2 regions of the Nocardioides cavernaquae genome follow, and region 2 is predicted to be linked to the other one. Evidence: predicted binding sites of a transcription regulator. Region 2 holds the regulator's gene; the other holds the start of a gene.
What was found. The regulator HrcA, encoded in region 2, represses chaperone genes, less so after heat shock. The targets are predictions, from matches to a motif close to TTGGCACTCGNNNNNNNCGAGTGCCAA.
Positions count from the first base shown of each region.

Region 1: D4739_RS09240 (FmdB family zinc ribbon protein) is a predicted target of HrcA. The motif match lies at 844-870, and genes of this name have one in related genera.

Region 1 covers NZ_QYRP01000002.1:1,889,545-1,896,198, reverse strand. The annotation lists gene D4739_RS09245 (5-formyltetrahydrofolate cyclo-ligase) at 1-480, shown strand, start outside; gene D4739_RS09240 (FmdB family zinc ribbon protein) at 555-785, opposite strand; gene D4739_RS09235 (MscL family protein) at 965-1,300, opposite strand; gene cpaB (Flp pilus assembly protein CpaB) at 1,373-2,032, opposite strand; gene D4739_RS09225 (hypothetical protein) at 2,107-2,337, opposite strand; gene D4739_RS09220 (LCP family protein) at 2,334-3,518, opposite strand; tRNA gene D4739_RS09215 (tRNA-Arg) at 3,709-3,784, shown strand; gene D4739_RS09210 (saccharopine dehydrogenase family protein) at 3,803-4,969, opposite strand; gene D4739_RS09205 (beta-propeller domain-containing protein) at 5,035-6,654, shown strand, end outside.
Region 2 covers NZ_QYRP01000002.1:3,397,668-3,404,321, reverse strand. The annotation lists gene hisF (imidazole glycerol phosphate synthase subunit HisF) at 1-420, shown strand, start outside; gene D4739_RS16405 (dioxygenase family protein) at 431-1,240, opposite strand; gene hemW (radical SAM family heme chaperone HemW) at 1,343-2,560, shown strand; gene D4739_RS16395 (hypothetical protein) at 2,613-2,993, shown strand; gene D4739_RS16390 (hypothetical protein) at 2,980-3,480, shown strand; gene D4739_RS16385 (TM2 domain-containing protein) at 3,553-3,960, shown strand; gene D4739_RS16380 (DUF3097 domain-containing protein) at 3,962-4,810, opposite strand; gene hrcA (heat-inducible transcriptional repressor HrcA) at 5,005-6,027, shown strand; gene dnaJ (molecular chaperone DnaJ) at 6,044-6,654, shown strand, end outside.

The DNA of each region.
Region 1 (6,654 bases), 1.5 Mb from region 2:
CGCGCCACCGCCGAGCTGCTGCTCGCCGCTCCCGAGGTACGCCGGGCGGCCACGGTCGCGGCGTACGTGTCGCTCGGCAGCGAACCCGGCACCGCAGTGCTGCTCGACGCGCTCAGGGCAAGCGGGAAGCGCGTGATCCTCCCGGTGCTGCTGGCGGACAACGACCTCGACTGGGCGGCGTACGACGGCGAGCTGGGTCCCGCCCCGCGCGGGCTGCTGGAGCCCACCGGCGAGCGCCTGGGCGTCGATGCGATCGCGACCGCCGACGTCGTCCTCGTGCCGGGGCTGGCGGTCGGAGCAGACGGCATCCGCATGGGGCGCGGCGGAGGTTCCTACGACCGGGCGCTCGGCCGCGTGCCCGTCGGGACGTTCATGTGCGTCCTGCTCCACGACGGCGAGCTGCTCGCATCGGTGCCGTCCGAGCCCCACGACCGACCGGTCACAGCCGCGGTAACGCCGTCAGCCCTCACCCGCTTCTGACGCTTCTCACCGCCGAAAGGTCACCAATGGCGAGTCGAGAGGCCAGGTCTGGCGCCTCGACAGGTCAAGTCTGGTCAGCTGCTGGCGGCAGGAGCGGCGGGCTTCGCCGGGCTGCTGCTCGAGCTGGAGCTGCGCGAGTCGGTGCGGTAGAAGCCCGAGCCTTTGAAGACCACGCCCGCGGCGCTGAACACCTTGCGGAGCTTGCCACCGCAGTCGGGGCAGACGGTGAGCGCGTCGTCGGAGAAGCTCTGGACCTGCTCGAAGGCGTGGTCACACTCAGTGCAGGCGTACTGGTAGGTCGGCACGAGGCGCTCCTCTCGGACGGTTCGGCGGCTGTCGGTGCTGTTCGTGTCACGCAGGTGGCTGGCACTCCGGCCAGCCGACTGCCAATGATACGGGAAAACGAGAAACCCGCCTCCCCGGCGGGGAGACGGGCCTCTCGAAAGCTGGAGCCTGACGGCCCGTGGAGAAGTGGATCAGTGGATCACTTGGCGAGCGAGTCGCGGATCTGCGTCAGGATGTCCAGCTCGGACGGGCCCGCGGCCTCGGCCGGGAAGAACTTCTCCTTGGCCTTCGTGTAGGGCACCACGATGAAGAAGTAGACGACCGCGGCGAGCAGCACGAACGAGATGACAGCGTTCAGGAACGCACCGAACGAGTTCTCCTTGTTGGAGAAGTAGTCCGCAGCGCTCTCGGGCATCTGCGCCGTCAGCCAAGCCACGAAGCTCGTGACGACGAGGCCGAACGACGTCGCCATGATGAACGCGACAGCAACCTCGATCAGGTTGCCGCGGAGGATGAAGTTCTTGAAACCGGACATGCGTTGATCTCCTTCGAGACGCGGGAGGCCCCCAGCCATCCGAGCGACTGGGAACACGTGGTGGCCAGCACCTTATCCGTCGATGGCGACGCTCAGAAGGCCACGCGCGGCGTGACCCGTAACGATTTCGGCCACAGCCGGTGACACCTGAATGACCACGATGCGTCCACGGGATGCCACAGCGGACTGGCTCGCGCCATCGATCGCAGGCAGCGCCAGAACGCGCACGCCGCGGGCCACCGTCACGCCCACTGGCTCGGCGCTCGCCGGATCACCCGAGAGGAGATCGATGCGATCCCCCACCCGGAGCAACGCCACCGTGTCGCCATCGGTGATCCGCACGGGAAGCGCCACCTGACCATCAGCTCCCCTCAGCAGGCCCGGCCCGACCACCCGCACCTCGGTGATCACCTCGCCGCGCCGGACCGGAGTCGCCAGCTGGCGCCCGACCGGGGAGCCCACAACTCCGTCCGGCACGTCGTCGGGCGGCACGGCCGCCTCGACCAGGTCGTCGTCGGCCAGCACCGTGCCCGCAGCCAGATCGCTGCCCGCCCGCAGCACCGTCACGGTCTCTGCAGGTGGCGGTGCCACCGAACGCAGCGCTGCGAACGCAGCAAGGCAGACGAGCACGGCGGCCAGCAACCGCCGGTGCCCGAGCACCACCCGGCGTACGCCGTGGCGCAGGGTCTCGACGCGAACGCGGAACGAGGCGCGCGGATCAGGGTTCTCCATGCCGCGACGCTAGGACGGATCCACGATCGCTCGCCGCGCTCCTCCACAGGCACGCGACCCGAGCGCGAGAAGCCTCAGCCGTGGTGCGGCGGCACCTGCCGCTTGAGCCAGGCCTCGGACGTGCCGGCATCGCCCGAGGCGTCGGGATCGCGGTCGTCGCGGGTCGACTCAGGCAGGACGTCACCGAAGACGGCGGCCAGGCGGGCGCGTCGCTTCCATGCCGGCTCCTTCGCAGGGACCGACCCAGCGGAGGACTCAGCAGCCGGCTCAGCGCCGGACTCGACGGCGGGTGTCTCGTCGCTCATGCGCAGAGCCCGTTCTCCTCGGCGATCTCCTCGGCCGACTTCGTCGGCTCGTCAGACGGCTCGTCGGACGGGGACGAGCTGGGCGAGCTCGACGGAGACGGCTTGTCGCTCGCGCCGGGCGACTCGTCGGCGGTCACCGCCTCGGACGACAGGCGCTTGCTCAGCGGCAGGTCCTTGCGGATCTTGCGCCACAGCTCCTTGGACTCCTCGGTCTTCCAGATCAGCCGGTTGGGGTTCTCCGGCCAGAAGCTCCACGGCACGGTGATGAACTTGATGTCGCTGAGCTTGATGTCGCGGAACTGCGCACCCAGGTCCGCCATCTCCTTGAGGTTGCCCATCGCCTTGTCGACGGTGAGCGACTTGGTGGCGGCCTTGAGGAAGTTGATCAACCGGACCGGGTTGCCGAGCGTCTGGCCACTCAGGACCTTGTTGACCATCGAGGCGATGAAGACCTGCTGGCGCTTCATGCGGCCGATGTCGCCGTTGGCGGAGATGTTGGACCGCACCCGCACGTAGTCGAGCGCCTCCTTGCCCCGCACCTCGCGGCGGCCGGCGTCGAGGTGGATGTTGCCGTGGGTGTCGTTGACCTCTTCGGGGACACAGATTTCCACGCCGTCGACAGCGTCGACCATGTCCTTGAAGCCACTGAAGTCGACAACCACGAAGTGGTCGATGCGGATGCCGGTGAGCTGCTCGGTCTGCTGCACCGTGCAGAGCGGACCGCCGTAGGAAAAGGCGTCGTTCCACATGGCGAAGCCGCCCGGGATCACGTCGCCGTTCTTCTTCTTGCACTCGGGCCGCTCGACCATCGCGTCACGCGGCAGGCTGACGCCGTAGGCCTGCTTCCGGTCGGCCGAGAGGTGCAGCAGCATGGTGGTGTCGGAGCGCTGCCCGCCGCCGGTCAGCCCGTCGATGTTGTTGGCGCCATCGCGCGAGTCCGACCCCATGACCAGCACGTTGATCGGCTGGCGGTCGCCCTCGACCTTCTCCTTGACGGGCCTGTTGGTCAGGGTTTCGATGGAGACGACGTTGAGGTTCCCGTTGAGCGTCCGGTACGTGTAGGAGACGAAGAGCATCACGCCGACAGTCAGGAAGACGATGCCGTAGCTGAACGCCTTCGCGATCCGATGCCTCGGGAGCGCGTCGGCCCGGTGGCGGGCCACGGCGTTCTCGTCGCTCAACGGGCTCTTCTCTCTGACGTCTCCCGGCCCGCTGTTGCAGACCTCCGGGGCAGGCTATCGACCGACCTTGTGACGATTCTCTCCGGTGAACCTGAGAACGGACAAAATGCGGAGATCGCCGCCCGCAGCGAGCCCACGCGCTTCGCGTGCGAGGATGTACGCCGTCGCGACGGGCCCGCCCGCACGACCCGCCCCAGTAGCTCAGTGGATAGAGCAGCCGCCTCCTAAGCGAAAGGTCGCAAGTTCGACTCTTGCCTGGGGCACCACAGGCACTTCATCAGGGCTCAGCGCACCAGCTCGAACTTGATGCCCGCCTTGCGCAGCCGGCTGAGCAGGTTCTCCCCCATCGCCTGGGCGGTGGTGACCATGCCGGCGGTCGGCGGGTTCGAGTCGAGGACCAGGCACAGGGCGGACTCCGCGAGCATCTTCGAGGTCTCGGTGTAGCCGGGGTCGCCGCCGGACACTCGGGTGTGCACGGTCTCTCCCGCGGACTCGCCGACGAAGTCGACGGTGAACCACGACTTCCGGCGGCGAGCCTCGTCCGGGCCCGATCCCTGCGGGACCTTCCGGCCGAGGAACTCACGCAGCGGCTTCACCTGGGCAGCTCCCGCCAGAGCCGCGAAGCCGGCGGCGCCGCCCGCGGCGTACCGCAGCGTCCTGGTGCCGGCGTAGTGCGAGTAGCGGAAGTCGGGACCGTAGGACTTCAGCGCGGCACCGCTGCGCGCGACGACACCGGGGTCGATCGTCGGCAGCGGGAGCAGCCAGTAGCCGAGCAGCTTGTCGCGGTGCGGCTTGCCGGTGACCGCGCGGCTCTTGCGGCCGAGCAGCTTCGGCTCGGCCCTCTTGCGCGCCTGGTGGGCCGCACGCATCTGCCGGGCACGCGGCGCGGAGCCGAGGAACGAGTGGAAGGTGCCGCCGGAGAACGTCGCATTCGACCGTACGACGCCGCGCAGCGTCACCGGCCCACTCGCATCGAGGTGCTGGACGGTGAAGAACGCGCCGAGGTCGTGAGGGATCGAGTCGAAGCCGCACGCGTGCACGATGCGCGCGCCGGAGGCCTCCGCGGCGGCGTGGTGCCTGACGTACATCTCGTCGATGAACTCGGGCTCGCCGGTGAGGTCGACGTAGTCGGTGCCGGCAGCCGCGCAGGCCGCGACCAGCGGCTCCCCGTGCTCGAGGTACGGCCCGACGGTGGTGATGACGGCCTTCGCGCGCTCGACGACCGCGCGCAGCGCGGACTCGTCGGTGACGTCGGCAACGAGGACGTCCATCGTCTCCAGGCGCGGGTCGATGGCGGCCAGCCGCTCACGCACCGCGGCCAGCTTCGCCTCGCTGCGACCGGCGATCGCCCACGTCAGGCGGGCCGGGGCGTTGCGGGCGAGGTACTCCGCGGTGAGCCCACCGGTGAAGCCGGTGGCGCCGAACAGGACGATGTCGAAGTCGCGACTCATGACCCCACTCTGCCCCACTCCTCGCGCCCGGGGAACCGGACCCCGGTCCCCCGCGTCCCACTGACATGTTGACCTCACGCACCCTCGTCCGGGGCGGCCTGGCTGCCGGTGTCGCCGTGGCCGCACTCGGTGGCGCGTTCGCCCTCGGCGCCAACGTCGGCGACGACCCGTCCCCGGCCCCGGGCAGCAGCAACAAGCCCGTGCAGCGCGTGGCGAAGGCCGGCGATCCGCTGGGCTCCGGCGACCTCGCGCTGGTGTCCGCCGGGACCTGCGACGACCTGCTCGGCTGGTACCAGGAGAACACCCGCGACATGGTCACCGCGTGGGGCTGGGGCGGCGGGATGATCTACGCCGAGGGGGGCGGGCCCTGGGTGAACATGCAACGCCGGACCTTCGCCCTCGACAACCTCAACTCCGTGGCTGACGCACCCGTCGCCGCGGCTGCCGGCAAGGCCCTCGACGGCTCGCAGAGCTCCAGCGAGACCGGCACCAACGTGCAGGAGTCCGGGGTGGACGAGCCGGACGTCGTGAAGACCGACGGCAAGATCCTGATCCGCCTCGACGGCGACGACCTGACGACGTACTCCGTGGCGGGGAAGACCCCCGAACGGCTGAGCCGCCTCGACCTCCCGGGCACCCACCGCGGCGACCTGCAGCCGGACATGCTGCTCGTCGGCGACCGGGTCGTCGTGTTCTCGCAGCAGTGGAACCAGGACGGCCCCCAGACCACAGTGCAGACCGTCGACCTCTCCGACCCGAAGTCTCCGGAGGTGGTCGGAGAGTCCCGGTACGACGCGTCATTGCTCTCCGCGCGCCAGTACGGCGAGACGGTGCGCCTCGTCCTCGCCACCGATCTGCCCCAGCTGGACTTCGTGCAGCCGCAGGGCAAGTTCACCCAGCGCGAAGCGCTGAAGGAGAACCGCAAGGTGCTCGCGGAGTCGACCATCGACGAGTGGCTCCCGGCCGTGCGCGACACCGCCGACGGGGCCGCAGGCGACGCCGCCCAGCTCGTCGACTGCAGCGACATGAGCCGCCCCGAGGACTTCACCGGCGGCGGCAGCGTCTCCGTCGTCGGCTACGACCCGTCGACTCCGACCGACCGCTCGACGACGGGCGTCGCGACCTCCTCGCAGACCGTCTACTCCTCGACCGACCGGCTCTACCTGGCCACCTCGGCCTCCTTCGGCTGGCGCGGTGGGTGCTGCGACGTCCTGGTCGACCGCGTCGCACCCCCGGGCTGGGGCGGAGGCTCGCCGGACGACGGCACCACCCAGCTCCACGCGTTCGCGCTCGACGGCCCCACTGCGGCGTACGTCGGGTCGGGCGAGGTCGAGGGCACCGTCCGCGACCGCTGGTCGATGGACGCCGTCGACGGGACGCTGCGGGTCGCCGCGGGTCCGTCCTCGGAGACCGGCAACTCCAACTCGATCGTCACGCTGAAGGAGGAGGACGGCGACCTGGTCCCCCTCGGCCGTGTGGACAAGCTCGGCGTCAACGAGCAGATCATGTCCGTGCGCTGGTTCGACGACCTGGCGATCCTGGTGACGTTCCGGCAGGTGGATCCGCTCTACGCGATCGACCTGAGCGACCCGGCGCACCCGAAGGAGGTCGGTTCGCTGAAGATCCCCGGCTACTCCGACTACCTCCACCCGATCGGCAAGGACCGGATCCTCGGCCTCGGGGTC
Region 2 (6,654 bases):
GCGGACCGGTTCGGCAACCAGGTCCTCGTGCTTTCTGTGGACGCCCGTCGCGTGAAGGGGGAGGCCCGCACGGACTCCGGCTTCGAGGTGACCACCCACGGTGGCCGCACCGGCACCGGCCTGGACGCAGTCGCCTGGGCGGTCAAGGCCGCCGAGCTCGGCGCCGGAGAGATCCTGCTGAACTCCATGGACGCCGACGGCACCCGCGACGGCTTCGACCTGGAGCTGATCCGCATGGTCCGCGAGGCCGTGAACATCCCGGTCATCGCTTCTGGTGGCGCGGGCGCTGTCGAGCACTTCGCCCCGGCCGTCGACGCCGGCGCGGACGCGGTGCTCGCGGCCAGCGTCTTCCACTTCGGCACGCTGCGCATCCACGACGTCAAGGCCGGTCTGGCCGAGGCCGGTCACCCGGTCCGCTGAGCCGACAGGGTCAGACGGGCACGGCCAGGGTGGCCGTGTAGCCGCCCGGCGCCGAGCCGGTCACCTTGGCCAGCTGCAGCGAGTAGCCGTCCGAAAAGACGTTGTCGCTGTCGAGGGACAGCTGCTCCAGGTTGGCCACGCTGCTGTCGTACCCCTCGGCCACGCCGTACACCTCGCGGCAGGTGGCCTCGGGCAGCGCGAGCTGGGTCGTGCGCATCCGGTTGGAGGCTGACGTCGCGTCGTCCACCGACGGATAGACCTCGAAGTGCACGTGCGGCCAGCGGCCCGGGTAGCAGCCCGGGAAGACGGTCTTGAACTGGAGCCACCCGTCCTTGTCGGCCACCTGGACGCCGCGCAGGTAGTTCTCGTCCGCGATGTCGGAGGAGTACATCGAGTAGCGGCCCTCGCGGTCGGCGTGCCAGAGGTAGACCGCCGCTCCGGCGAGCGGCGTGGACTCGCCGTCCTCGAGCTGCAGGACGCGCAGCCGGATCGTTGTGGCCACTCCGGCTGCGACGCCGGAGCCGGAGCCGAAGCTCCTCGTGATGTCCTCGCGGACCACGCCGGACTGGCTGAGTACGTCGGGCCCGTTGCTGCCGTCGCCCGGGTAGGGGCCGGCCGTCTCCTCGGGGATCTCGCCCTCGCCGACCGCCGTGGAGACATCGGTCAGGCCGTCATCGGCGCTGCAGGCGACGACGAGGGTGGCAGCACCCACGCCGCCGAGCAGGCCGAGGAGTCCGCGCCGGCCGTAGCCGCGGGCCATCAGCCCGGGCAGGTCGTGGGCCAGGCCTTCCCTGTGATCGTTCGTCGTGTGCTCGCTCATGTGGCGAGTCTGCGCAGTGAGCCTGTACGCCGTCGCGGCATCGGCTGTGCGTTCCCTGTGAGGCTGGTCCGGGCACGTCGCCGGGGCTGGGAGAATGGTCGCGTGAAGCAACCTGACGGCGAGCCCGCGCCTCTCGACGGCACCCTGCCGGCGACCGCGCTGGCCGGTCAGGAGCAGCGACCCTTCGCCTTCTACGTGCACGTGCCGTTCTGCCGCGTGCGCTGCGGCTACTGCGACTTCAACACCTACACCTCTGCCGAGCTCGGTGGCGGCGCCGACCAGGCGTCGTACGCCGAGACGGCGGTCGCCGAGATGGCCCTCGCGCGCCGGGTCCTTGGTCAGGTCGACCGGCCGGTCGAGACCGTCTTCCTCGGTGGCGGAACGCCCACGCTGTTGCCCGCGCACGACCTCGGCCGGATGCTGAAGGCGATCGATGAGGAGTTCGGGCTCGCCCCAGGGGTCGAGGTCACGACCGAGGCAAACCCCGACAGCGTCTCGCCGGAGTACCTGGCGGAGCTGCGCAAGGCTGGCTACACCCGGCTCTCGTTCGGGATGCAGTCCGCGGTGCCGTCGGTGCTGGCCACCCTCGACCGCACCCACGACCCGGAGCGGGTCCCGCGGGCGGTCGAGTGGGCCCGCGAAGCAGGCTTCGACCAGGTCAGCCTCGACCTGATCTACGGCACGCCGGGGGAGTCCCTTGCCGATTGGGAGACCTCCGTGCAGGCCGCGCTGGCGTGCGAGCCCGACCACGTGAGCGCCTATGCGCTGATCGTCGAGGAAGGCACGGCCCTCGCCCGCCGCGTACGACGTGGCGAGCTGCCGATGCCCGATGACGACGACCTCGCCGACAAGTACCTCGTCGCCGACGAGCTCCTCAGCGCCGCAGGACTCAGTTGGTACGAGGTGTCCAACTGGTCCCGTGACGAGGCGAGCCGCTGCCGCCACAACATGCTCTACTGGCAGGGCGCTGACTGGTGGGGCATCGGCCCCGGATCGCACAGCCACATCGGCGGGGTCCGCTGGTGGAACGTCAAGCACCCGAGCGCCTACGCGCAGCGGCTGGCGGCGGGAGAGTCGCCCGCGCACGAGCGTGAGCTGCTCACTCACGAGGAGCGCCGGACCGAGCGGGTGCTGCTCGAGCTGCGCCTGCGCGACGGGCTCCCGCTCGACGTGCTCGATGCCGCGGGCGCCGCTGCGGTGCCAGGGCTGGTGGGCGACGGACTGCTGGAACCGGGCCCGCTGGAGGACAGCGAGCGGCTGGTGCTCACGACACGCGGACGCCTGTTGGCTGACGCGGTGTTACACCAATTGCTTCCGTGACCGCACAATAGAGAGGCGCCCTCGCCGGGGCGCGTCGTCGGAGGGATCCCGCATGACTCTCGCCATTGCTGTCCTGGCGCTGATCGTTGCTGTCGTGCTGGCCGTGATCTGCGGTCTGCTGCTGTGGCAGCTGCGCACGCTCAAGCTGCGCGCCGAGGCCCTTGCCGACGAGGTGTCCCTCCTCGAGCCCGCTCCGCCGATGGCACCCGATCTCGAGGCCACGCTGGGCGCGGGCAACCGCCGCCTGCTGGTGGTGGAGGTCCTGAACCCGCTCGACGTCGCCTTGTCGCGCAACAAGGCCGCGGGCGTGCTGGCCGCGATGGCCCCTGAGCGCCTCCGCAAGATCGTGCTGGAGCAGGCCTCCCGCGAGATGGTGGCGGAGATGGCCGACCAGGGCCTCGAGGTCGAAGTGCGTGTCCATGCTGCTCGCTAGTGCCGTCGGTGCACTGGTCGTGGTCGGCCTGCTGACCGCCGTCGCCGTGCGCCTCTTCTTCGCCACTGATCGCGCCCTGGTCACTGCGGAACGAGCTGTGCGACGCCAACAGGCATGGTCCAACGAACGCACGATCTTCCTGACGATGCGTGCGCGGATCGCCGACGGAGTCCAGACAGGCACGGACGCCGTGGCCATGGGCAGCTCGATCACCCGGGTGAGCCACCGCGCGATCGCGGCGATCCCGTTCGGGATCCTGCGTGCCATCCCGGCCACCCGCGAGCGCAGCCGACGGATCCAGGCCGTCCACGACGAGCGTGCCGCCCGGGTCTACGAGTCCATCGAGACGATGAGCAGCCGGATCGCCGACGGCGTTCGTCGTCGTCTGATCGGCGAGGCCGATGCGATCGGTGAGCTGGAGTCCTTCGAGCAGACGCAGGTGCTCGAGGTCGAGTGGGAGATCACCGACGAGGGCGGCCCAGACTGAGCGGCGCAGACTGAGTGGCGCAGCCTGGCCGATCCGGTCACGAGCGTCGCCCGTCGCCCCTAGGCTCCTCGCATGACCGAGACGCCCCAGACTCCCGAGGGCCACGAGCCGACCCAGCCGCTGCCCCCGCTGCCCCCGCCGCCCGCATACGGGCAGCCGCCCGTCCCGCCGCAGGGTCCCTATGGCTACCAGGCTCCGGCCTATGGCGCGCCGGGCTTCAACCCTGCCGCGCCGTACGGCGTCCACCCGCTCACCGGTGTGCCGTACTCCGACAAGTCCAAGCTGGTCGCCGGTCTGCTGCAGATTCTGATCCCGCTCGGCATCGGTCGCATGTACATGGGCCAGACCGGCCTCGGCGTCGCGCAGCTTCTCGTCACGATCTTCACCTGCGGCATCGGCGGCCTGTGGCCGTTCATCGATGGCATCGTGATCCTCGCGGGCGACTCCAAGGACCAGTTCGGGCGCCCTTTGCGCAGCTGACCTACGGCGCGGTCACGAAGTCGATGAGCTCCTCGACCCGGCCCAGCAGCTCAGGCTCGAGGTCGTTGAAGTCCCGCACGCCACCGAGGATGTGCTTCCAGGCGCGGGCGATGTCGGCCTGGTCGCGGTGCGGCCAGCCCCAGGCCTGGCAGACACCCTTCTTCCACTCCAGGTGGCGGGGGACGGTCGGCCATGCGGTCTTGCCGAATCGCGACGGCTTCACCGCAGCCCACACGTCGATGTAGGGGTGGCCGACGATCAGGACGTGCTTGCCGACCTCGGACTTCATCACGGCCTGCGCGATCTTCGACTCCTTGGAGCCGGGCACCAGGTGGTCGACGAGTACGCCGACACGGCGAGTCGGCCCAGGGCCGAAGTCGCGCAGGTGCTCCGACAGGTCGTCGATGCCGTCGAGGTACTCCACGACGACACCCTCGATCCGCAGGTCGTCGCCCCACACCTTCTCGACGAGCTCGGCGTCGTGGCGGCCCTCGACGAAGATCCGCGAAGCACGGGCGACGCGGGCCTTGGTGCCTCCGACGGCGATCGAGCCGGAAGCGGTGCGGGTGGGGGCAGCGGGCGCGCGGAGCTGCACCGGGGGACCGAGGATCACCGGACGGCCCTCGAGCAGGAAACCCGGGCCCATCGGGAAGGTGCGGCGCTTCTTGCGGCGGTCCTCGAGGGTGACCGTGCGCAGGTCGCGGTCGATCGCGACGACTTCGCCACACCAGTCCGTCGTGACCTCTTCGACCACGAATCCGAGCTCGGTCTCGATCTCGACGGCGCGGCCGTTCTTCGGCTTGCGCCAGTCGTTGTTCAGGACGTCGGTGCCATAGCGGTCAAAGCTCACCCGGACACGCTAGGCGCGCGCTCCGACGCGGCCGTGGAGCCGCGCCGGAGTGCGCCCGCAGATCGGCATGCACCCCCGTGGCAACCGTCACCCTCTATGACGCGCCGGGGGCCGGTTCGGTTGCGTCCCGGGTACCATTGGCACTCGATCCGAGTGAGTGCCAGACGACCATGTGAGCCAGAGGAGGCGACGAGATGATCGAAGATCGCAAGCTCGCCGTGCTCCGGGCGATCGTCGAGGACTACGTGTCGACCGAGGAGCCCGTCGGTTCCAAGGCCCTCGTCGAGCGCCACTCGCTGGGTGTCTCGCCCGCCACGGTGCGCAACGACATGGCCGCGCTGGAGGAGGAGGGGTTCATCACCCAGCCCCACACCAGCGCCGGCCGTGTGCCGACGGACAAGGGCTACCGGCTCTTCGTCGACCGGCTGAGCACGGTGAAGCCGATGAGCGCTGCCGAGAAGCGTGCGATCTCGACCTTCCTCGATGGTTCGGTCGACCTGGACGACATGGTGCAGCGCAGTGTCCGGCTGCTGGCCCAGCTGACCCGCCAGGTTGCAGTCGTTCAGTACCCGACACTCAGCGCCAGCACGGTGCGGCACGTCGAGGTGGTGGCGCTCGCGCCGACGCGCCTGCTGCTCGTGCTGATCCTGTCGACCGGGCGTGTCGAGCAGCGCATCGTCGAGCTCGCCGCCCCGCTCACCGATGACGCCCTCGCTGACCTGCGGATCCGGTTGATCCGGGCAGCCGTGGGGGAGCGCATCGCCGACGCCGCGACCGCCCTCGGTGGCGTCCCCGAGCAGACGGCACCGGAGGCCCGGCCGGCGGTCGAGGCCGCTGTGCAGACCCTCACCGAGGCGATGTCGGACCACCGTTCCGATGAGCGCATCGCTGTCGGCGGCACCGCCAACCTGGCCCGCTTCGGTGACTCCTTCGAGACGTCGGTCCGGCCGATGCTGGAAGCGATCGAGGAACACGTCGTCCTCCTCAAGCTGCTCGGTGAGGCGTCGACCAGTGGTGCGGTGACCGTGCGCATCGGCCACGAGGGCCCCTACCAGGAGCTCGCCGCGACGAGCGTTGTCGCGACCGGCTACGGCCCGCAGGACCAGGCGCTGGCGACGCTCGGCATCGTCGGCCCCACCCGCATGGACTACCCGGGGACCATGGCATCGGTGCGCGCTGTCGCGCGCTACGTGTCCAGGATCCTCGACGAGCAGTGACGCAGATAGGAACACAGTGAGTCAGGACTTCTACGAGCTCCTCGGTGTCGCGCGCGACGCCGACGCCGACACCATCAAGAAGGCATACCGCCGCCTTGCCCGCCAGCTGCACCCGGACGTCAACCCTGACCCGGACACGCAGGAGCGGTTCAAGGAGGTGTCGCACGCCTACGAGGTGCTCAGCGACCCGCAGAAGCGCGCGGCGTACGACCGTGGTGGCGACCCGTTCGGCGGTGGCTTCGGCCAGGGCCAGGGGTTCTCGTTCACCGACATCATGGACGCCTTCTTCGGCGGCGGCGGAGGTGCGCAGGCCGGTGGCGGCATGGGTGGTCGCGGTCCCAAGCCGCGCGTACGCCGTGGCCAGGACGCCCTGATCCGCCTCGAGATCGAGCTCGCCGAGGCGGCCTTCGGTGTCACCCGCGAGCTCAAGGTCGACACCGCTGTCCGTTGCACCGCGTGCCACGGCGAGGGTGCGGCTCCGGGCTCCAAGCCGATCGGCTGCGAGACCTGTCGTGGCGCGGGCGAGGTCGCCCACGTGCAGCGCTCGTTCCTCGGCGAGATCCGCACGCTGCGCCCCTGCGCGGCCTGCCGCGGATTCGGCACGATCATCCCCGACCCGTGTCGCGA